DNA from 2 places in the Isoptericola dokdonensis DS-3 genome. Region 2 is predicted to be linked to the other one. Evidence: predicted binding sites of a transcription regulator. Region 2 holds the regulator's gene; the other holds the start of a gene.
What was found. The regulator HrcA, encoded in region 2, represses chaperone genes, less so after heat shock. The targets are predictions, from matches to a motif close to TTNGCACTCGNNNNNNNCGAGTGCNAA.
Positions count from the first base shown of each region.

Region 1 (11,483 bases), 1.6 Mb from region 2:
CCGAGCACCCCGTGCTGGCGGTCAAGCCACGCGCCTGACCGTTCCGCCGGGCGGGCGCGTCAGCGCGCCTGCCCGGTCTCCGCGAGGAGACGCCGCCGCGAGGCGGCCAGGTGGACCCGCATCGCCGCCGCGGCGGCGAGCGGGTCCTGGCCCGTCAGGGCGTCCAGCACCGCGCGGTGCTCCTGCACGACCGTGACGAAGCGGTCGCCCTCGGGAGGATCGAGCCGGCCGCGCGGCATGGCGATCATCTGCGGACCGAGCCGGTCGACGGCGTCCAGCAGGTACCGGTTGTGCGAGGCCTCCGCGACGAGCCGGTGGAACCCGAAGTCGTGCTGCATGGCGGTGGAGGGGTGGTCGTACGCCGTGCGCAGGTCGTCGAGGCGGGCCGTCAGCGCGGCGAGCTGCGCCGGGGTGCGACGCTCCGCCGCGAGTGCTGCCGTCTGCGTCTCGAGGCCCAGGCGGTAGTCGAGGAGCGCGAGGCGGTCCTCGACGGTGCGGGCGAGAGGGGCGGCACCGGCGTCGTCGGCCGGCGGCGTCAGCGCGTACGAGCCGCTGCCCCGCCGGGTGTGGACGAGACCCTCGTTGTTGAGGCGGGCGACGGCCTCGCGCACGACCGTGCGGCTCACGCCGTGCTCGGCGGCGAGGCGCGGCTCGCTGGGCAGCTTCTCGCCCGGAGCGATCACCCCGTCGACGATCTGCGCGCGGAGCGTGGCGACCAGGGCGCTGCTCAGGGTCGGTGGCATGGCCCCATGCTTCCATCCCGTCCGCGGCCGGCGGCGGGGCCCCGGAGGGCTCGCCCGCCGCCGACCGGGTTCATCGCGTGCCGACGAGCACGCTGTCCGTGGTCCAGGCCCGCGCCTGGTCGGTGAGGGTGACGCCGAGCCCAGGGCGGTCCGGGACGAGCATCCGGCCGTCCTTCGTCTCCAGGCGCTCCTCGAAGAGCGGGTCGAGCCAGTCGAAGTGCTCGACCCACGGCTCGCGGGGGTAGGTGGCCGCGAGGTGCAGGTGAATCTCCATGGCGAAGTGCGGTGCCAGGTCGAGGCCCGCCTGGTCGGCGAGGGTCAGGAGCCGCAGGAACTGGGTGATCCCGCCGACGCGGGGGGCGTCGGGCTGGATGATGTCGCACGCCCGGGTCGCGATGAGGCGCTCGTGCTCGGCCACGGACGCGAGCATCTCGCCCGTCGCGATCGGCGTGTCCAGGGCCGCGGCGAGCGCGGCGTGACCCTCGGCGTCGTAGGCGTCGAGCGGCTCCTCGATCCACACCAGGTCGTACGGCTCCAGGCGGCGGCCCATGCGCAGGGCGGTGGTGCGGTCCCACTGCTGGTTCGCGTCGACCATGAGGGGGACGTCGGGCCCGATGTGCTCTCGTACGGCCTCGACGCGCGCGAGATCGGTGCGGTTGTCGGGCAGGCCGACCTTGATCTTGATGCCACCGATGCCCTCCTCGATCGAGCGGGTGGCGCGGTCCTTGACCTCGCCGATGCTCGCGTTGAGGAACCCGCCGGACGTGTTGTAGGTGCGCACGGAGTCGCGGTGGGCACCGAGCAGCTTGGCCAGCGGCAGGTCCGCCCGCTTGGCCTTGAGGTCGTACAGCGCGATGTCGATCGCCGCGAGCGCCTGGGTGGCGACGCCGGACCGGCCGACGGAGGCTCCCGCCCAGAGCAGCCTGGTGTAGAGCTTCGCGATGTCGTTCGGGTCCTCGCCGATCGCGGCGGAGGCGACCTCCTGGGCGTGCGCGTACTGGGCGGGCCCGCCCGCCCGCTTGGAGTACGAGAAGCCGAGGCCGGTGTGACCCTGCTCGGTGGTGATCTCGGCGACGAGGAACACCACCTCGGTCATCGGCTTCTGGCGGCCGGTGAAGACCTTCGCGTCGGAGATCGCCGTGGCCAGCGGGAGGGTGAGGGTGGAGAGCTCCACGCTCCGGACGGCATCGGGTCGGTACGGCATCGTGCTCCTTCGCGGTCTGCCGGGCCTGGGCGGCCCTCGCGGGACGGCCCCCGCTCGTGGTGAGCATACAAGTTTCTCACTTGTCTGACCAGAGTGACCGCCCCCTCGCCCTGACAAGTCGTTACGCACCGTTAACACGGCCGGCACGCCGGGAACATCGTCGACCTCTTGACTTTCAATCACTCGAAAGAAAGTAGGAGGCGAGACCATGACGCAGCAGGCCGAAGCCCCGGTCGGCACCGGCACCACCGCCGGCGCCCGGGCGCACGCCAGGGCGCAGGAGGGGACCGTCGTCGCGGACGCCCCCGCCGTCCCCGCCACCACCTGGCCCCGGCCGCCCGCCCACGTCGACCCCGGCCGCCTCGTCTGGGCCGAGCGCGTCGCGGGCGGCGGCTACGCGCACCGCGTGCTGGCCCGCGGCACCACCGTGCGGCTCACCGACGTCGCCGGCGACGCCTGCGCGCACGTCCTGCTCTTCCACGCCGACGCCCCGTGGGAGCGGCTCAACGTCGCCGACACCGTCAAGGTGCAGTGGCAGGTGTACTCGGGCGCCGGCCGGCTCCTGCTCAGCGACCAGGCCCGCGTGCTCGCGTCCGTCGTCGAGGACACCTCCGGCCACCACGACACCCTGTACGGGACCTCGACCCAGGCCCGCAACGAGCAGCGGTACGGCGACGGCTCCCCCGAGGGCCCCTCGCCCGCCGGTCGCGAGCTGTTCGTGCTGGGTGCCGCGAAGCACGGGCTCGGGCGGCGCGACGTCCCGCCGTCGGTGTCGTTCTTCCAGGGCGTGCGCGTCGACGACGCGGGCCGCCCCCGCTTCGAGGGCTCCGCCGGACCCGGCGCGTCGGTCACGCTGCGCACCGAGATGCCGGTCGTGCTGCTGATCGCCAACGCGGCGCACCCCCTCGACCCGCGCGAGACGTACACCTCGACGCCGCTGGAGATCGTCGCCTGGCGCGACCGCCCCACCGCGCCCGAGGACGACCTGTGGACGGCGACCCCCGAGGGCCGCCGCGCGTTCGAGAACACCCACGACCACCTGAAGGGACGGGGTCTGGCATGAGCATCCTGGACGGACGGACCGAGATCTACCGCGCGATCGTCGCGCCCCGCGCCCCGTGGTCGCGGGTGCTGCGCGCGGGCGAGGTGCTGACCGTCGTCGACCTCGACGGCAACCAGGCGGTGGACTTCCTCGCCTACGACGCCCACGACACCTCCCGTGCCTACTCGGCGCAGGCGACCCTCCAGGGCCAGGACTCGATCTTCCTGACGACCGGCAGCGTGCTGCGCGACAACGAGTACGCGCCGCTGCTCACCGTGGTCGCGGACGACGTCGGCCGCCACGACACGCTCGGCGGGGCGTGCTCGAAGGAGTCGAACATGCTGCGCTACGGCCACCACACGTGGGGCCAGCACGCCTGCGCGGAGAACTTCCTGCGGGAGCTGAGCCGTCACGGCCTCGGCAAGCGCGACCACGTGCCGAACGTCAACTGGTTCATGAACGTGCCGGTGGACCCCGACGGCGCCCTCGGCATCGTCGACGGCATCTCCTCCCCCGGGCTCTCGGTGAGCCTGCGCGCCGAGAAGGACACCCTCGTCGTCGTCTCGAACTGCCCCCAGGTGAACAACCCGTGCAACGGGTTCGACCCGACCCGCGCCGAGATGGTGGTGACGATCGATGCCTGAGCCCCGCACCGTCCTGGTGGCCAACCGCGGCGAGATCGCGTGCCGCGTCGTCCGGTCCGCCCGCGACCTCGGCCTGCGCACCGTCGCCGTGTTCTCCGAGGCCGACCGCGGCGCCGCCCACGTGCACCTCGCCGACACCGCCGTCCTGCTCGGCCCCACGCCCCCGGCGGAGAGCTATCTGTCGGTGGACGCGCTGCTGCGCGCCGCCGCGGAGACCGGCGCCGACGCGATCCACCCCGGCTACGGCTTCCTGTCCGAGGACGCCGCGTTCGCCGAGCGCGTCGAGGCCGCCGGGATCGCGTTCGTCGGCCCGACGCCGGAGCAGCTGCGCGTCTTCGGCACCAAGCACACGGCGCGCGCCGCCGCGCAGGCCGCGGGCGTGCCCGTGTTCGCCGGGACCGGTCTGCTGGCCGACGCCGACGAGGCGGTCGCCGCCGTCGAGGCGCTCGGCTACCCCGTCATGCTCAAGGCGACCGGCGGTGGCGGCGGCATCGGCATGGTCGTGTGCCGCGACGCCGACGAGCTGCGGGACGCGTACGAGCGGGTGCGGCGCATGGCCGCCCACAGCTTCGGCTCCACGGGGATGTTCGCCGAGCGGTACGTCGAGCACGCCCGGCACGTCGAGGTGCAGGTGTTCGGCGACGGCGCCGGGTCCGTCGTGTCGCTCGGTGACCGCGACTGCTCGCTGCAGCGCCGCCACCAGAAGGTGCTCGAGGAGGCACCGGCGCCGGCGCTGCCCGACGACGTCCGCGCGCTCCTCCAGGACTCCGCGCGCCGCCTGGCCGCCTCGGTCGGCTACCGGTCCGCGGGCACCGTGGAGTTCGTGTACGACGCCGAGCGCCAGGAGGCGTCGTTCCTCGAGGTCAACGCGCGGCTCCAGGTCGAGCACCCCGTCACCGAGGCCGTGACCGGCGTCGACCTCGTCGCGTGGATGCTGGAGCTCGCGGGTGGCCGGACGGACCTGCTGGACCCGTACGTCGACCCCGCGACGGGGCTCGGTGCCGTGCCGGTGCGCGGGCACGCCGTCGAGGCCCGCGTGTACGCGGAGGACCCGGCGCTGGACTTCCGGCCGTCGGCCGGCCTGCTGACCCGCGTCGACCTGCCGACCGGGCCGGGCGTGCGCGTCGACGCCTGGGCCGAGACCGGCACGGACGTGTCCACCGCCTACGACCCGCTGCTCGCCAAGGTGATCGTGAGCGCCGCCGACCGCGACGCCGCCCTCGACGGCCTGCACGCAGCGCTGGGCCGGACGCGCGTGGACGGCATCGAGGTGAACCTCGGGCTGCTGCGCGCCTCCACCGAGCTGCCCGAGGTCCGGGCCGTGGAGCACAGCACGCGAACGCTCGACGCCGTCGGCGACCCCGAGCCCCGCGTCACGGTGGACCGGCCCGGGCTCATGACGACCGTCCAGGACGCCACCGGCCGCCTCGGCCTGTGGCAGGTCGGCGTCCCACCGAGCGGCGCGATGGACGACCGCTCCCTGCGGCTGGCCAACCTGGCGCTCGGCAACGACGAGAACGCCCCCGGCCTGGAGTGCACGGCCACCGGCCCGGCGCTGCGGTTCACGCACGCCACGACGGTCTGCGTGACCGGTGCCCCCGCCCTGGTGACCGTCGACGGAAGGCCGGTGGCGCAGTGGGAGCCGGTCGCGGTGCCGGCCGGCGGCGTGCTCGACGTCGGCGACGCGACGGCGGGCCTGCGCACCTACGTGGCGTTCGCCGGCGGCCTCGACGTGCCGGACTACCTGGGCAGCGCGGCGACGTTCACGCTCGGGCAGTTCGGCGGGCACGGCGGGCGGGCGCTGCGCCCCGGCGACGTGCTGCGCACCACCGGGGCCGAGGTCGCTCCGACAGGGCCGATCGACCCGGCGCGACGCCCACGGTTCGGCACCCACTGGGACCTCGCGGTGACCGAGGGGCCGCACGGCGCACCGGAGTTCTTCACGCGCGCCGATCTCGACACCCTCTACGGCACCCGCTACGGCGTGCACTTCAACTCGGCACGCACCGGGGTGCGGCTGGTCGGGCCGAAGCCCACCTGGGCGCGGCGCGACGGCGGCGAGGCGGGCCTGCACCCGTCGAACATTCACGACAACGCCTACTCGGTGGGGTCGTTGGACTTCACGGGCGACACCCCGATCCTCCTCGGTCCCGACGGCCCCAGCCTCGGCGGGTTCGTCTGCCCGGTGACGGTGGTCAGTGCCGAGCGCTGGAAGCTCGGCCAGCTCCGCCCCGGCGACACCGTGTCGTTCGTGCCGGTGCGCACCGCCGTCGCGCCGTCGCCCCGCTCTCTCGACCTGCCCGTGCTGCTGCCCGGCGGGGACGGCGACGACGGCGTGCTGCTGCGCCGCGACGGCGACCCGGCGGTCACGTACCGGCGGTCCGGTGACGACAACATCCTCGTCGAGTACGGCGAGATCGTCCTCGACCTGGCGCTGCGCGCCCGCGTGCACGCCCTGCACACCGCGCTCGTGGAGGCCGCACCCGCCGGGATCCTCGACCTCACGCCCGGCATCCGGTCGCTCCAGGTGCACGTCGACCCCGACGTGCTGCCGGTCTCGCGCCTGCTGGGGATCCTCGTCGAGCTGGAGGCCACGCTCCCCGGCGCCACCGACCTCGTGGTGCCGAGCCGGCGCGTGCGGCTGCCGCTGAGCTGGGACGACCCGGCCACCCGCCTCGCCATCGAGCGGTACATGGCGGGTGTGCGCGACGACGCCCCGTGGTGCCCGTGGAACATCGAGTTCATCCGCCGTGTCAACGGCCTGGACTCGGTGGACGACGTGTACGGCACGGTGTTCGACGCCGAGTACCTGGTGCTCGGGCTCGGCGACGTGTACCTCGGGGCGCCCGTCGCGACCCCGCTGGACCCGCGCCACCGCCTGGTCACCACCAAGTACAACCCGGCCCGGACGTGGACGGCGGAGAACTCCGTCGGCATCGGCGGCGCGTACCTGTGCATCTACGGCATGGAGGGCCCGGGCGGCTACCAGTTCGTGGGTCGCACGACGCAGGTGTGGAGCCGGCACCGCACGACGGCGCCGTTCGAGCCCGGGTCGCCGTGGCTGCTGCGGTTCTTCGACCGGATCAGCTGGTACCCCGTCTCCCCGGAGGAGCTGCTCGACCTGCGCGCCGACCTGGCCGCCGGGCGCGGGTCCGTCGACATCGTCGACGACACGTTCTCGCTCGCCGAGCACCAGCGTTTCCTCGACGAGAACGCCGCGTCCATCGAGGCGTTCCGCGAGCGCCAGCAGGCCGCATTCTCGGCCGAGCGGACGGCGTGGGAGGCGGCGGGCGAGTTCGACCGAGCGGAGGCCGCGGCCGAGGCCGTGGTCCCCGAGTCGGTCGAGGTGGAGGTGCCGGACGGCGGCGCCCGGGTCGACGCGCCGTTCGTCGCGACGGTGTGGAAGGTCGAGGTCGCCGTGGGCGACGTCGTGGAAGAGGGTCAGACCCTCGTGGCGCTGGAGGCGATGAAGATGGAGACGGCGGTGACGGCCCCGCGCTCCGGCGTGGTGACGGCGCTCGGTGCGGCGCCCGGCACCCAGGTGGCGCCCGGCGACGCGCTGGTCGTGCTCGGCCCGGTCGACGAGCAGGAGGTGGCGGCGTGAGCGCGCGGCCGGAGGCCTGGATCGCCCGCCGGGACGCGGCCGACGTCGAGCGGGACCTGGTGGCCGCGGCGGGCCCGCTGGCCGGGCTGCGACTCGCGGTGAAGAACAACGTGGACGTCGCCGGGTTCCCCACGACGGCGGGCTGCCCGTCGTACGCGACGGGACCGGCGGCGTCGGACGCCGTCGCGGTGGCCCGGCTGCGGGCAGCCGGCGCGACGGTCGTCGGGGTGACCAACCTCGACCAGTTCGCCACCGGGCTGGTGGGGCAGCGCAGCCCGTACGGCGGGGTGCGGGACGCCCGCCGCCCGGCGTACGTGTCGGGCGGGTCGAGCTCCGGGTCGGCCGTGGCCGTGGCGCTCGGCGAGGCCGACCTCGCGATCGGCACGGACACCGCCGGGTCGGGCCGCGTGCCCGCGGCGTTCCAGGGGATCGTCGGCATCAAGCCGACGCTCGGCGTGGTGTCCACCGAGGGCGTGGTGCCGGCGTGCCGGTCGTGGGACGCGGTGACGATCTTCGCGCGCGACCTCGACACGGCGTCGGTCGCCATGGGCGTCATGGCGGGCGGCCCGGGCACACGGGCGTGGCCGGTGGACGTCCCGCTGGCCGCCCCGGCGGCGGCGCGCGTCGCGGTCCCCGACGAGCTGCCGGGCATGGCGCCGGGCTGGGCGGAGGCGTTCGAGGCCGCGGCCGAGCGGCTGCGCGCCGACGGCTGCGTCGTCGAGGCGGTCCCGTTCACCTCGTTCCTCACCGCCGCGACCCTGCTGTACGGCGGTGCGCTCGTGGCCGAACGGCACGCCGCCGTCGGCGCGTTCGTCGACGCGCACGCCGGCGACCCGGCGCTCGACCCGACCGTCGCGGGCATCATCCACCGTGCCGGGACCCCGACGGCGAGCGCCCTGGTGCGGGACCTGGAGCGGCTGGAGGAGCTGCGGGCCACCTCGATGGCGCTGCTCGACGGGTTCGACGCCCTGCTGGTGCCCACGGCGCCCGGACAGCCGACGGCGGCCGAGGTCGCGGCCGACCCGGTGGGCGTCAACTCGTGGGTGGGGACGTTCACGAACTTCTGCAACCTGTTCGACCTGTGCGCGGTGGCGGTGCCCTCGGGGACGGCGGACGGCGCCCAGTTCGGCGTGACGGTGGTGGCGCGGACGTTCCACGACGCCGTCGCCCTGGACCTGGCGCGCCGGGTCGGTCTCGCCGCCGAGCCCGTCGCCGGCGCGGGGGCCGCGTCACCGCTGCCGGAGCCCGCGTCGCCGTGGCCGGTCGCGGCGGGCGTCGCCACCGAGCGCCTGCTGGTCGTCGGGGCGCACCTGCGCGGGCAGCCGCTCGCGGGCGAGCTCGAGTCGCGGGGCGCACGCTGGGTGGGCCCCGCGTCCACGGCGCCGCGCTACGCGCTGACCGAGCTGGACACCGTGCCGGCGAAGCCCGGTCTGGAGCGGGTCGGCACGCCGGGCGCCTCCGTGGCCGGCGAGCTGTGGGAGGTCTCGACGGGGGCGCTGGGCTCGTTCCTGGCGAACCTGCCGGCACCGATGAACCTGGGCCGCGTGGAGCTCGACGACGGCGAGTGGGTCGTCGGGTTCGGTTGTCACGCCGAGGCGGCGCGGGGCGGCCGGGACATCACGGACCACGGGGGCTGGCTCGCGTGGCTGGGACGGTGACCGGCACCGACACCACTTCTGCCATCGTGAAAACAAAAGATCGCTGGGCAGGTGCTGACATCTGACCCCGACGCGCTTAAAGTGAGTCGTGCCACACCGGCTACCGCCACATGCGCAAGGGAGCGTCATGAGCACTCGACACACCGGCCGTCGCCTCGCCGCGGCCACCGCCACCACCGCCGTCGTCCTCGGGGTCACCGCCCTGGGCGCCGTGCCCGCCACCGCCCACGGCGGCCACGGCGGCCACGGCGGCCACGGCGACAAGGACGACTACGAGATCCTCGTCGTCGGCGAGACCCTCGGGTTCCGCCACTCGCACATCGACGAGGTCACCGAGGCCCTCATCGGCCTCGGCCAGGACAACGGGTTCACCGTGGACGTCTGGGACCCGCCGAACAGCTCCGCCGGCTGGTGGGGCAGCGGCTCCCCCGGACAGCCCGACCTCACCCTGCCCTCCACCCCGTTCACCAGCACCGAGAACCTGTCCCAGTACTCCTCGATCGTGTTCGTCTCCCCCGTGGACAACACCAACAGCCTCAACCCGGCCACCCCGCGGCTCCTCGACGACGCCGAGCTCGCGGCGCTCCAGGGGTACGTGCACGACGGCGGTGGCGTCGTCGGCCTGCACGCCGCGACCGACACGATGCACACCTCCCCCTGGTACACCGACCTCGTCGGCGGCGGCGCCCGGTTCTCCGGCCACCCGCAGCAGCAGACCGCCACCATGCGCGTGGAGAGCCCCGCCCACCCGTCCATGGAGGGCGTCCCGCTCGTCTGGGAGCGCTGGGACGAGTGGTACAACTACACGCTCAACCCGCGCGAGAACGTCCACGTCCTCATGACCCTCGACGAGTCCACCTACACCGGCGGCACCATGGGCGAGGACCACCCGATCGCCTGGTGCCAGAACTTCGAGGGCGGCCGCTCCTGGTACCAGGGCGCCGGCCACGTCGAGGAGTCCTGGACCGACCCGACCTTCCTCACCTCCGTGCTGCGCGGTGTCGAGTGGACCGCCGGGAAGGTCAGCGGCGGCGGCAACTGCGTCACCTGGTCCGAGGTCGACGGCCTCGTCGACGACCTCGGCGACGGCCACGGCCGCGACCGCGCCGCCGCGAAGGTCATCGGCAAGCAGCTCGACAAGGCCGAGCAGCTCGCCGACGCCGACAAGCCGTGGAAGGCCGTCCTCGTGCTCCGCACGTCCGCGGTGCTCGCCGACGCCCTCGTGCGCGGCGACGCCGGCGACGTCCTGCACGACAAGATCGACGACCTCGCCGACTGGCAGAAGGGTCTCGCCCAGGCCGGTCTCTGACCGGTTCGCACCACGGACCGCCCGGCGCCCTCGAGGCGCCGGGCGGTCCGTCGTCAGCGGGTTGCCCACGGGTCGAGGACCCGGACCCCCAGCGGCTCGACGTGCCGCGCTCGACACCCTGACCGCGCGCGAGACGGACGTGCTGCTCGCCGTCGCGCGCGGCCTGTCCAACGCGGAGGTCGCCGCCGCCCTGTTCATCGGCGAGCAGACGGTGAAGTCGCACGTCTCCGAGGTGCTGCGCAAGCTCGGCTGCCGCGACCGCGTCCAGCTCGTCATCACGGCCTACGAGTCCGGGCTGGTCCGCTGAGCCGTGCCGGGCGCGGGCGGGCCGGCGGTCAGGCCATCCGCTCGCCGAACGGCTTCCCGACGCCGTAGACCTCCGTGAGGTCGCGGATCTTCTCGACCGCCCGCGCCGCGCTCGCACCGTCGAGGTGGTCGTGGAACAGGCGCCGCTTGAACGTGTACGTGGCGTCGGGCTGTGCGGTGAGCAGCCCGTCCAGGGCCGCCCACAGCTCGTCGAAGGTCCGGGTCACCGCGCCGGGGAACACGTCCTCCAGGTCGGCGACGCGGCGTCGGGAGACCGGTGCGACGTCCGGGACGAAGGTCAGCACGGGTCGACCGGTGACGAGGAAGTCGACGAACGAGCCCGACACGTCGGTGAGCAGCGCCGTCGCCTCCCGGTACAGCACCTCCGGGTGCGTCACCCCGGACAGGTCGAGGAACGGGATGCCCTCGGGGGAGGACGCCGGCAGGCTGCCGGGCAGTCGCCGGGACCGGATCCCGAGCACGCACCCGTGCTGCACGAACCACTCCCCGAGCCGTGCCCGCTCCTCGGACGAGAGACCGTGGTCGCGCTCGAGGTCGTCGTCCGTCACCAGGAGCAGCAGTCGACGGCCCGCCAGGGTCGCCCGGAGGTCGGCGAGCTCGGCCGCCAGGTCGGCGGGCAGGCTCGGCTCGTCACCCAGGATGAAGTCGGTCCGCGGCGACCCGGTGTTCCACACCTGGTGGAACGTCATGGGGTAGGACGCGGCGGTCAGTGCGAGGGTCTCCACCTTGGACGAGCTGAGGAGCGCGCGGTAGCGGGCGTCGTCCGCCGGGTTCTCACCGTCGGCGACCTCGAGGCGCTTGTCCCGCCCGGAGGAGCCCAGCCGGACGATGTTGTGGAACTCCCCGGAGACCGGGTAGAGGACCTCGGACCGCAGGTCGACGTCGACGAGCACCGTGCCCGCCTGCAGGAGCCGTTCCTGGCCGGCGGGGCTCGCGAGGGCGACGACCTCGA
Region 1 covers NZ_CP014209.1:2,504,278-2,515,760, forward strand. Annotated here, with positions in the region: gene I598_RS11710 (universal stress protein) at 1-38, shown strand, start outside; gene I598_RS11715 (FadR/GntR family transcriptional regulator) at 60-743, opposite strand; gene I598_RS11720 (L-talarate/galactarate dehydratase) at 814-1,947, opposite strand; gene I598_RS11725 (urea amidolyase associated protein UAAP1) at 2,156-3,010, shown strand; gene I598_RS11730 (urea amidolyase associated protein UAAP2) at 3,007-3,633, shown strand; gene uca (urea carboxylase) at 3,626-7,237, shown strand; gene atzF (allophanate hydrolase) at 7,234-8,895, shown strand; gene I598_RS18090 (ThuA domain-containing protein) at 9,023-10,204, shown strand; gene I598_RS18095 (response regulator transcription factor) at 10,344-10,511, shown strand; gene I598_RS11750 (rhamnan synthesis F family protein) at 10,540-11,483, opposite strand, start outside.
Region 1: I598_RS11725 (urea amidolyase associated protein UAAP1) is a predicted target of HrcA. The motif match lies at 2,021-2,047, and genes of this name have one in related genera.

Region 2 (11,483 bases):
TCTCCCTCGACCTCATCTACGGCACGCCGGGGGAGTCGCTGGACGACTGGCGCGCCTCGGTCGAGACGGCGCTCGCCACGGGCGTGGACCATGTCTCGGCGTACGCGCTCGTCGTCGAGCCGGGCACGAAGATGTTCGCCCAGGTGCGCCGCGGGCAGGTCGCCCTGCCCGACGAGGACGACCAGGCCGCCAAGTACGAGCTCGCCGACGACCTGCTCACCGCCGCCGGGCTCGGCTGGTACGAGGTCTCGAACTGGGCGCGCGGGCCCGAGCACGCGTGCCGCCACAACCTCGCCTACTGGCGCGGCGACGACTGGTGGGGCATCGGGCCGGGCGCCCACTCCTACGTCGGCGCCGCCGACGGCGGGTCGCAGGACGGCGAGGCCGCCGTGGCCGGGGTGCGCTGGTGGAACGTCAAGCACCCGCGGCGCTACGCCGCGCTGCTGGAGGACGACCGGTCACCGGGTGCGGGGCGCGAGCTGCTGACGACGAGCGAGGCGCACCTCGAGCGCGTGATGCTCGGGGTGCGCCTCGCCGAGGGCCTCGACCTGGACGTCCTGGACGCCGCCGGCCGGCGTGCGGTGGCCGGTCAGGTCGCGCGCGGCCTGCTCGACGGCGCCGCGGCGATCCACGGCCGGGCCGTGCTCACGCGCCGCGGACGCCTGCTCGCCGACGCCGTCGTCCGCGACCTGACGGCCTGAGCCCGGCGCCCCCGTGGTGGGGGCACCGGGCCCGGGCCGTGGGTGCGGTCAGCGGATGAAGCGGATCGTCAGCGGGTAGCGGTACCACTCCTGCCGCGAGCACGCGACGGCCGCCAGGATGGCGAACACGATCGAGCACACCCAGACGGCGAAGAACGTGAAGAACCCGATCACGACGAACATCAGGACGAAGCTGACGACGTAGCCGATCGCCAGGGTGATCTGGAAGTTCAGCGCCTCCTTGCCCTGGTCGTCGAGGTAGCGGCTGCGCTCGCGGTACACGAGCCAGATGATCAGCGGCACCAGGAAGCTGAGGAACACCCCGCCGAGGTGCGCGAAGATCGCCCACGTGCGCTCCTCGGACGGGCTCACCGTCGCGGGGCCGTAGCCGTACGGGGGCTGGCCGCCGGGCTGCTGGCCGTACGGCGGCTGCGGCTGGCCGTAGCCCTGCGGGCCGGGCTGCGCGTACGGGTCCGGCTGGGCGCCGGGGGCCGGCTGGGTGTACGGGTCCGGCTGGGCGCCGGGGGCCGGCTGGGCGTACGGGTCCGGCTGCTCGCCGGCCGGCCGCGGGTCCTCGGGCTCCGGGGTGCCGGGAGTCTGCTGGGACATGGCTGCTCCTTCGTCGGGCGGACGGCGGTCAGTGGACCAGCCGCAGGGTGAACGGGTAGCGGTAGAGCTCGTGCCGGTTGACGGCGACGGCCGCGAGGATCGCCAGGACGAGCGCGGCGATCCACACGACGGCCAGCAGCACCGAGCCGACGGCGGCGAAGAGCCAGCCGATCAGCGGGATGTCGCCGAGGACGTTGCGCAGCACCAGGCCCACGGCGGACGCGACGAGGACGCCGATCTGGAAGTTCAGCGCCTCCTTCGCCTGGTCGGCCACGTAGGCGCTGCGGTCGCGCAGCGCGATCCAGATCACCAGGGGTGCGAGCACGCCGAGCAGCCCGACGCTGAGGGCGGCGACGATCAGCGGGCCGACGTGGGCGAAGATCGCCCACATGCGCTCGTCGGAGCGGGACAGCGGCCGGGGCGCGGGCGCCGGGGCCGGGGAGCTCTGCGTCATGTCCTCATCCTGACAGAGCAGGAGGTTGTCCGGAATGTCGGCCCGCAGGCCGGGCTCCGGTGGCGGACCTCGGCGCGCCGTCCGAGAGTGGTGACGCAGGCCCACGACCAGGAGGAACGATGAGCCAGAACACGCCGACCCCGCCGCCGGAGCCGACCGACCCGTCCGGTCAGGGGCAGCCGCCGCGACAGCCGGCGCCCTCCGAGCCTCCCGCGCAGCCGTACCGGGAGCCGAGCGGCGTCTACCAGCAGCCCGGCGAGCCGCACCAGCAGCAGCCGTCGTACGAGACCTACCAGCAGCCGGTGGGCGAGCGGCCGGTCGGCGACCAGCCGATCTACGCCGCCGCGGCGAGCTCGGCCGCCGACGTGGCGCGCAACGACACCAAGGGCTTCTTCGGCGCGCTCTTCGACTACTCGTTCATGACCTACGTGACGCCGAAGGTCGTCAAGATCGTCTACATCATCGCGACGGTCCTCATCGCGCTCGGCTGGCTGATCGCGCTGGTCGCCGCGTTCAACTACAGCGTCTGGTCCGGGATCCTGTTCCTGCTGTTCGGCTGGATCCTGGCGCTGGTCTACCTGGCGCTCGTGCGCATCACCCTGGAGTTCTACCAGGCGATCGTCTCGGTCTCGGAGAAGGTCAACCGCTACGCGCAGCGTGACGGGATGGTCTGACGCGCCTCAGGCCGTCACGAAGTCGATGAGCTCCTCGACCCGGCCCAGCAGGGCCGGGTCGAGGTCGCGGTAGTCGCGCACCGTCCCCAGGATCCGCTGCCAGGCCCGGCCGACGTCCTGGGTGGAGGCCGCGGGCCAGCCGAGCTCGCGCAGGATGCCGCGCTTCCACTCGGTGCCGCGCTCGATCGTCGGCCACGCCGTCAGGCCCACCCGGGCGGGCTTCACCGCCTGCCACACGTCGACGTAGGGGTGCCCGAGCACCAGCACGGTGCCGGACGCGACGGTGCGCAGGGCGTCGTCGGCGATCCGTCGCTCCTTCGACCCGGGCACCAGGTGGTCGACGAGCACGCCGACGCGGCGGTCGGGCGTCGGCGCGAACTCGGCGAGGGCCTCGGCCAGGTGGTCGACGCCGTCGAGCATCTCCACGACGACCCCCTCGACGCGCAGGTCGTCGCCCCACACCTTCTCGACGAGCTCAGCGTCGTGCTTGCCCTCCACCCAGATGCGCGAGCCGCGGGCCACGCGGGCGCGGGCGCCGTGCACGGCCACCGACCCGGAGGCGGTGCGCGTCGGTGCGGCGGGCGCTCGGGACGTCACGGGGGCGGTGAGCTCGACCGGCTTCCCCTCGACCCAGAACCCGGGGCCGAGCGGGAACGAGCGGGTACGGCCGCGCCGGTCCTCCAGCACCACCAGGTGCACGCCCCCGGACTTCTCGACCCGGACGACGGCGCCCACCCAGCCGGTCTGCACCTCCTCGACGACGAGGCCCTGCTCCGCAGCACGCGGCTGCGAGGTGGGGCGCGCCCGGTGGTGCGCCGACCCGGACGGGCCAGGGCCGGGCGCGGAGGACAGGACGTCGGAGCCGTAGCGGTCGTGCACGGCCGCGAGCCTACGGAGCGGACGGCGGCCCGTGCGCGACCGACACACCCTCCGACGACGGCGACCCGGCGGACCCCGTCGTGCGGGCGAGGACGGCGGCCTCGGTGCGGCTGGTCACGCCGAGCTTGCGCAGGATCGCCGAGACGTGCACCGACGCCGTCTTGCGGGAGATGAAGAGGCGCTCGGCCACCTGGCCGTTCGTCAGGCCCTGCGCGACGAGGTCGAGCACCTGGACCTCCCGTTCGGTGAGGCTCGCCAGGCCCTCGGCCGGTGCGGCGCTCGGCCGGGCCCGCCGGGCGAGGAGCCCGGCGTCGTCGAGCAGGGCGGTCGCCCGGGTCGTCACGAGCCCGGCCCCGATCTCCTCGCCCGCCTCGACGGCGGCGGTCAGCAGCCCCCGCGCGGCCGACCTGTCGTCGGCGTCGAGGTGCGCCTCACCGTCCCGCAGCAGGGCGTACGGGCGCAGGTGGGCCGGCGCACCGTCCACCACGTCGAGCGCCGCGACCGCCGACCACGGCGCGTCACCCAGCTCGGCGGCGAACACCGTCGCCCAGACGCCGCGGGTGGGCCACGACACGGCCGCGAGCGCCGCCCGGTACGGGGCGTCGTCGACCGGCCTGCCTTGGGCGCGGGCCTGCGCCACCGCGCGCGCGGCGACCACCAGCACCGTCAGGGCGTAGGCGCCGGTCAACCGGCCGGGGTCGAGCGCGGGGGAGACCAGGTCCAGGGCCTCGTCGACGTCGCCCCGCTCGAGGGCCAGCTCGGCCAGGGTCGCGCGCACCCGCGCCCGGACCTGCATCTCGATGCGGTCGTGCCGCAGCCACTGCGCCCGGTACCGGCGGCCCATCGACTGGGCCCGCTCGCCGTCGCCGCGCCACAGCGTGAGCCACGTCCACCGCTCGGTGAGGTAGACGGCGAACTGGCTGGGAGCCACGAGCGGCACGGACCGTTCGTACCAGGCGGCTGCCTCGTCCCAGCGACCGAGCCCGATGAGGGCCTCGGCCACGTTGCCCTCGAGCATCGCGAGGCTGCCCCAGCCCGCGCCGCGGGCCCGCGCGAGGTCCGCCCCCGCGGATGCGAGGGCCCGTGCCCGTTCGAACTCGCCGAGCTTGACGTGCTGGTCGGACATGTTGGTGTGGAAGCGGCTGATCGCGTCCCAGTCGTCGCCCGCCAGCCGCCGCGACGCGGCGAGGTCGTCGACGCCGGCGAGGTCTCCGGCGTCGACACGGGCCACCCCGCGGGTGTTGAGCAGCACCGCCTCCAGCGCGCGGTCGCCGGTACCCCGGGCGGCGTCCAGCCCGCGGTCGGCGGCGTCGACCGCGACGGCGTGGTCGCCGTCGAGCATCGCGGTGCGGGCCTTGAGCCGCAGCAGGGGCCCCAGCGTGCCGAGGTCGTCCGGCGGTGCGGTCGCGAGGGCCTCGTCGAGCAGGGCGCGGCCCGCGTCGTCGCCGGTGCGCAGCGTGTGCACGGCCACCTGCCCGAGGGTGCTGGCCCGCCCGGCGGGGTCGTCGGCGGGCCACTCGGCGAGGGCCTGGCGCGTCAGGGCGAGGGCGCGGTCCAGCAGGCTCGCGGAGTGCTGCGCCTCGGCCACCGCGAGGAGGAGGTCGTGGTGGGTCGTCCCGGTGAGCCGCTCGGCATCGGGCACGAGGTCCCACATCTCGAGGGCGCGCTCGCCGAGCGCGACCGCCGTCGACGACGCGGCGTCGTGCCCCGCGGCCGCCTGGGCGGCCACGGCGGCCGCCAGCGCGCGGTCGGGCAGGTGGGCGTGCCACCAGTGGTCGGCGATCTCGGCGAGCCGGGGCACGGTCGCGGGCAGCCCCGCCAGCGCCTCGGCGTACGCGGTGTGCAGCCGCCGCCGCTCGGACGGCAGCAGCTCCTCGGCGACCGCCTCCTGCAGCAGGGCGTGCCGGAACCGGTAGCCGTCGGCCTCGGCGACGAGCACGACGGCGTCCACGGCCTCCCGCACGGCGGGCTCCGCGGTGGCGAGCGCGTCCTCGCCGAGCACGGCGGCGAGCAGGTCCAGCGACGCGCGCTGACCTGCCGCGGCGACGGTGCGGCACAGCGCCTGCGCCTCGGGCGACAGCTGGGAGTAGCGCACCAGCAGGACGTCGCGCAAGGACAGCGGCAGGTCGTCGCCGAGGCAGCAGGCGAGCTCCTCCACGTAGAACGGGACCCCGCCGGAGCGCTCGACGAGCTCGGCCAGGGCGACCCCGTCCGCACCGCCCCGCGGGTCGACGGCCCGGGCCAGCGCCGCGACCTCGTCCGCGCCCAGCGGGCCGACCTCCAGCCGGGCGGCGAGCCGGGCCCGGTCGAGCTCCGCGAGCGTCGTGCGCAGCGGGTGCCGCCGTCCGACGTCGTCGCTGCGGAACGTCGCGACGACGGCCAGCGCCGAGGTGCGGGCCGCGCGCGCCAGCCGGACCAGGGTCGAGCGGGTCGCGTCGTCCGACCAGTGCAGGTCCTCCAGCACGACGACGACCGGCCGCCCGGAGGCCACCGTGGACAGCAGGTCGGCCAGCACCTCCGGGCCGCGACCGCTCGCGACGCCCGGCCGCTGGGCGACGAGCCCCGGCACGATCGCGCCGAGGGCGTCCGCCGCCGGGCCCGCGGCCGCCAGGACGTCGTCGGCGCCGAGGGCGTCGACGAGGTCCCGCACGACGCCCTCCAGGCCGGCGTAGGGGACGGGACCGGAACCGGAGTCGGCGCACTGCCCACGGGCGACCAGGACGTCGCCGTCGAGGCTCGCGAGGACCTCCGCGACGAGCCGCGTCTTGCCGATCCCGGCCTCGCCGGACACGACGACCGTGCCGCCGGCGCCGCCGCGGGCGTCGTCCACCACACGGCGCAGCGTGGCGAGCTCGGCGTCACGGCCGACGAGCGGTGCAGGGTCCGGTGCCATGCGGACATCGTGCCAGGCGGCGCCCGCCCCGGACCCACCGGGACGGGCGTCGTCGGCCGCCACGCGGCCCGGTGCGTCGGTGACGGTCACGCGGTGCGGTGCGTCGCGCCGGGACGCAGCGCGTCGAGCAGACGGGACCACCGGGCCCGCGCGCCCGCGAGCACCGGCACGGCCGGGCGGTCGGCGGCGAGGCGCTCGCGGGCGCGGCGCACCTGCTCGGCGCGGGCGACCAGCTCGGCCTCGCGCAGGCGGTGGTCGGTCAGGTGCTCCCAGTGGTCCATGTCAGGCTCCTCGGCCGGTGCGGCGGCGGGCCGGTCGGTCCGTCGAGATCCAGGTTCGCGCCGTGAGGTAGGCGACCGGATCGGGCAGGTCACCGGTTCTGCGGCGCGGGTCCGGGCCTCGGTGGCGCCTGAGGTACCTCAGGTCGCCGGGGCGTCCTCCGCGGCCGTGCTCGGGACGCGTAGGATGGCACTCAGCAACGGAGAGTGCTAAGACGGCACGGGGTGCGACGACGGGAGGGACGTCCGGTGAGCGAGGAACGCAGGCTCGAGGTGCTGCGCGCCATCGTCGAGGACTACGTCACGACGCGGGAGCCCGTGGGCTCGCGCATGCTCACCGAGCGGCACCGGCTCGGCGTCTCGCCCGCCACCATCCGCAACGACATGGCGGCGCTGGAGGAGGCGGGCTACATCGCCCAGCCCCACACGTCCGCCGGCCGGGTCCCCACGGACGCCGGCTACCGGTTGTTCGTCGACCGGCTCGCCGAGGTGCGGCCCCTCAACGTGCCGCAGAAGCGCGCCATCGAGACCTTCCTGTCCGAGGCGGTCGACCTCGACGACGTGCTGTCCCGGGCCGGGCGGCTCATCGCCCAGCTCACCGGCCAGGTCGCGGTCGTGCAGTACCCGTCGCTGCGGCGCTCGGGTCTGCGCCACCTGGAGCTCGTGCCGGTCGCCGTGGGCCGCATCCTCGTCGTCGTCATCACCGACACGGGGCGCGTCGAGCAGCGGTTCTGCGAGCTGCCCGTCGGCCCCGACGGGGCGGAGGTCGGCCCGGGTCTCGACGAGGCCGGGCTGGGCGAGCTGCGGGCGCGGTTCAACGCGGCGGCCGCGGGCAAGCGGCTCGCCGACCTGCCGGCCGCGTTCGACGCGCTCGTGCGGGCCACCGGGCCGGAGCTCGGCGGGGTCGCGCGCGCCGTCGCCGACCTCGTCGTCGACACCCTCGACACCGAGACCGAGGAGCGCGTCGTGCTCGCCGGCACCGCGAACCTCGCCCGCTCCGGGACGACCTTCGAGCTCGGGCTGCGGCCCGTGCTGGAGGCCCTGGAGGAGCAGGTGGTGCTGCTGGGCCTGCTCACCGAGATGACCGGCGACGGCGTCGAGGTCCGCATCGGGCACGAGAACCGCCTCGACGGGCTGGCCGAGGCCAGCGTCGTCGCCACCGGGTACGGCAGCGAGGGCGACACCATCGCCACGCTCGGCTCCATCGGCCCGACCCGGATGGACTACCCCGCCACGATGGCCTCGGTGCGGGCCGTGGCCCGCTATCTCTCCCGCGTCCTGCCGGGCTGACCCCGGCGTCCCCTGACCACACCTCGCACGTCACCGAAGAGAGACCTGTGACCGACTACTACGAGATCCTCGGCGTCGAGCGCGACGCCACGCCCGAGCAGATCAAGAAGGCCTACCGCCGGCTCGCCCGCGAGCTGCACCCGGACGTCGCGGGTGCCGAGGGCGAGGAGAAGTTCAAGGACGTCGCCCGGGCCTACGAGGTCCTGTCCCACCGCGAGAAGCGCGAGCAGTACGACATGGGCGTCGACCCGACGGCGCCCGGCGGCGGCGCGGGCGGCGGCTTCGGCCAGGGCTTCGGCTTCCAGGACATCTTCGAGACGTTCTTCGGCGGCGGCGGCCAGGCGGCCGGGCCGGTGCCGCGCGCCCGCCGCGGCCAGGACGCCCTCGTCCGCCTGGACATCGACCTGGTCGAGGCGACGTTCGGCGCCAAGCGCGAGCTCCAGGTCGACACCGCCGTCGTGTGCGGCACCTGCGGCGGCAAGGGCTGCCGGCCCGGCACCGACCTGCAGACCTGCGTGGCCTGCCACGGCCGCGGCAACGTCCAGCGGGTCGCGCGGTCGTTCCTCGGCCAGGTCATGACGACGGCGCCCTGCGACGTCTGCAAGGGCTTCGGCACGATCATCCCCGAGCCGTGCGCCGAGTGCTCCGGCGACGGGCGCGTGCGCTCGCGCCGCACCCTGACGGTCAACGTCCCCGCGGGCGTCGACACGGGCACCCGGATCAAGCTGACCTCGCAGGGCGAGGTCGGTCCCGGCGGCGGCCCCGCCGGCGACCTGTACGTCGAGATCCGCGAGAAGCCGCACGAGGTGTTCGTCCGGCGCGGCGACGACCTGCACTGCACGCTGCCCGTGCCGATGACGGCCGCCGCGCTCGGCACCGTGCTCGAGCTCGACACCCTCGACGGCGCCCAGGAGATCGACCTGCGGCCCGGCACCCAGCCCGGCCAGGTCGTCACGCTCAAGGGGCTCGGCGTCGGGCACCTGCACGGCAACGGCCGCGGCGACCTCAACGTGCACGTCGAGGTCCAGGTCCCGACGGCCCTCGACGACGAGCAGGTCGAGGTGCTGCGCAACCTCGCCCGCCTGCGCGGCGAGGAGCGGCCCGAGCCGCGGCTCGCCGCCGCCCACCCGGGCGTGTTCTCCCGGCTGCGGGACAAGTTCAGCGGCCGCTGACGTGAGCGCACCGGTGTTCCTCGCCGACGACGGCACCACCTCCGGTGTCGTCGTCGGCGACGTCTACACCCTCGGTGGCCCCGAGGGTCGGCACGCGAGCGTCGTCCAGCGGCGCGAGCCGGGCGAACGGGTCGACGTCGTCGACGGGGCCGGCACCCGCCTGTGCGGGATCGTCGCCGCGACCGGGCCGGGCGAGCTGCGGCTGCAGGTCGCCGAGGTCGTCGTCGAGCCCGCGCCCGACGTCGTGCTGACCCTCGTCCAGGCGCTCGCCAAGGGCGACCGCGACCACCAGGCGGTCGAGGCCGCCGTCGAGGTCGGGATCGACGCCGTCGTGCCGTGGCAGGCGGACCGATCGGTCGTCGTCTGGCGGGGGCCGCGGGCCGAGAAGGCGCGGTCGCGGTGGGACGCGCTCGTGCGCGCCGCCGTCAAGCAGTCCCGACGCGCCTGGCTGCCGCCCGTCGCCGAGCACCTCACGACGACCCGCCTCGCCGCGCGCACCGCCGACGTCGTCGCCGCGGGTGGCGCCGTCGTCGTCCTGCACGAGGAGGCCACGACGCCGCTCGCCGACGTGGTGCTGCCCGCCCCCGCGGCGCCCGGCGCCCCCGCACCCGAGCTGCTCGTGGTGGTGGGGCCCGAGGGCGGGATCTCCGCCACCGAGCTCGAAGCGCTCGTCGCGGCCGGGGCGGTGGCCGCCCGGCTCGGGCCGCACGTGCTGCGCACCTCCAGCGCCGGGCCCGTGGCCGCGGCGATCCTGTGCGACCGGCTCGGCCGGTGGCGGTAGCGTGGAGCGCATGAGCGACAACGGCAACTCCGACTGCCTGTTCTGCCGGATCGTCGCGGGCGACCTGCCCGCCGACGTGGTGGCGACCACCGACCGCGTCGTCGCGTTCCGGGACATCGACCCGCAGGCGCCCGTGCACGTCCTCGTGGTGCCGCGCGAGCACCACGGCGACGTCTCCGTGCTCGCCGCTGCCGACCCTGCCCTGCTGGCCGAGGTGGTCGAGGTCGCCGACACGGTCGCGCACGACCTCGCGGACGGCCAGTACCGGTTCATCTTCAACTCCGGCCCCCGCGCGGGCCAGAGCGTCTTCCACGTGCACGGCCACGTCCTGGCCGGCACCCAGCTGGGATGGAGCCCTGCCTGAGCATGTCGTCGTACCCCGCCGCCTCCGACCGGCCGCTGGGCCTGCGCCCCACGGAGCACCAGGCCGAGCATCGCGTCGTCGTCCCGACGCACGTCCCCATGGTGGCGCTGCTGGGCAGCCGTGACGCCGTGCTGCGCGCGGTCGAGGACGGGTTCCCCGGGGTGGACGTCCACGCCCGCGGCAACGAGATCGCCGTGCGCGGCCCGGCCGGCGACGTGGCCGTCGTCTCGCAGCTCCTCGACGAGCTCGTCCAGGTCGTCGAGTCCGGCACGGCGCTGACGCCCGAGGTGGTGTCCCGTTCCGTCGCGATGCTCACCGCCGCGACCGCCCAGCGCCCCGCCGAGGTGCTGACCCACCACATCCTGTCGAGCCGCGGGCGCACCATCCGGCCCAAGACGGTCGGGCAGAAGCACTACGTCGAGGCCATCGACGCGAACACCATCACGTTCGGCATCGGCCCCGCCGGCACGGGCAAGACCTACCTCGCGATGGCGAAGGCCGTGCAGGCGCTCCAGGCCAAGCGCGTCAACCGCATCGTGCTCACGCGTCCGGCGGTCGAGGCGGGGGAGAAGCTGGGCTTCCTGCCCGGCTCGCTGTCCGACAAGATCGACCCCTACCTGCGGCCCCTGTACGACGCGCTGCACGACATGCTCGACCCCGACGCCATCCCGCGGCTCATCGAGTCCGGCACGATCGAGGTCGCCCCGCTGGCGTACATGCGCGGCCGCACCCTCAACTCGTCCTTCATCATCCTCGACGAGGCGCAGAACACCTCCGCCGAGCAGATGAAGATGTTCCTCACCCGGCTCGGCTTCGGCTCGACCATGGTCATCACCGGCGACGCCACCCAGGTCGACCTGCCCGGCGGCACCGCCTCCGGCCTCCAGGTCGTCGAGGACATCCTCACCGGTGTCGACGACGTCGAGTTCTGCCGCCTGACCAGCACCGACGTCGTGCGCCACCGGCTGGTCAGCGACATCGTGGACGCGTACGCCCGCTGGGACTCCGCCCAGCCGGCCGACGACCGACGCCGGGGGACCCGGCACGACCGTGGAGGACACCGGTGAGCGTCGAGGTCAACAACGAGTCGGGGTACGAGGTCGACGAGGCCGAGTTCTCCGCCCTCGCCCGCCACGCGCTCGACGCGCTGCACGTCCACCCCGCCAGCGAGCTGTCGATCGTGTTCGTCGACACCGCGACGATGACGGACCTGCACGTGCGGTGGATGGACGAGCCCGGTCCCACGGACGTCATGTCGTTCCCCATGGACGAGCTGCGCCCCGGCCGCGAGGGCGACCGGACCCCGCCCGGCACGCTCGGCGACATCGTGCTCTGCCCCGAGGTGGCGGTCACCCAGGCCCAGGCCGCCGGGCACTCCACCGCCGAGG
Region 2 covers NZ_CP014209.1:258,619-270,101, forward strand. Annotated here, with positions in the region: gene hemW (radical SAM family heme chaperone HemW) at 1-701, shown strand, start outside; gene I598_RS01160 (DUF4870 domain-containing protein) at 750-1,310, opposite strand; gene I598_RS01165 (DUF4870 domain-containing protein) at 1,339-1,764, opposite strand; gene I598_RS17320 (DUF4282 domain-containing protein) at 1,884-2,438, shown strand; gene I598_RS01175 (DUF3097 domain-containing protein) at 2,445-3,317, opposite strand; gene I598_RS01180 (helix-turn-helix transcriptional regulator) at 3,328-6,210, opposite strand; gene I598_RS01185 (hypothetical protein) at 6,297-6,491, opposite strand; gene hrcA (heat-inducible transcriptional repressor HrcA) at 6,738-7,778, shown strand; gene dnaJ (molecular chaperone DnaJ) at 7,826-8,950, shown strand; gene I598_RS01200 (16S rRNA (uracil(1498)-N(3))-methyltransferase) at 8,952-9,731, shown strand; gene I598_RS01205 (HIT domain-containing protein) at 9,742-10,095, shown strand; gene I598_RS01210 (PhoH family protein) at 10,098-11,162, shown strand; gene ybeY (rRNA maturation RNase YbeY) at 11,159-11,483, shown strand, end outside.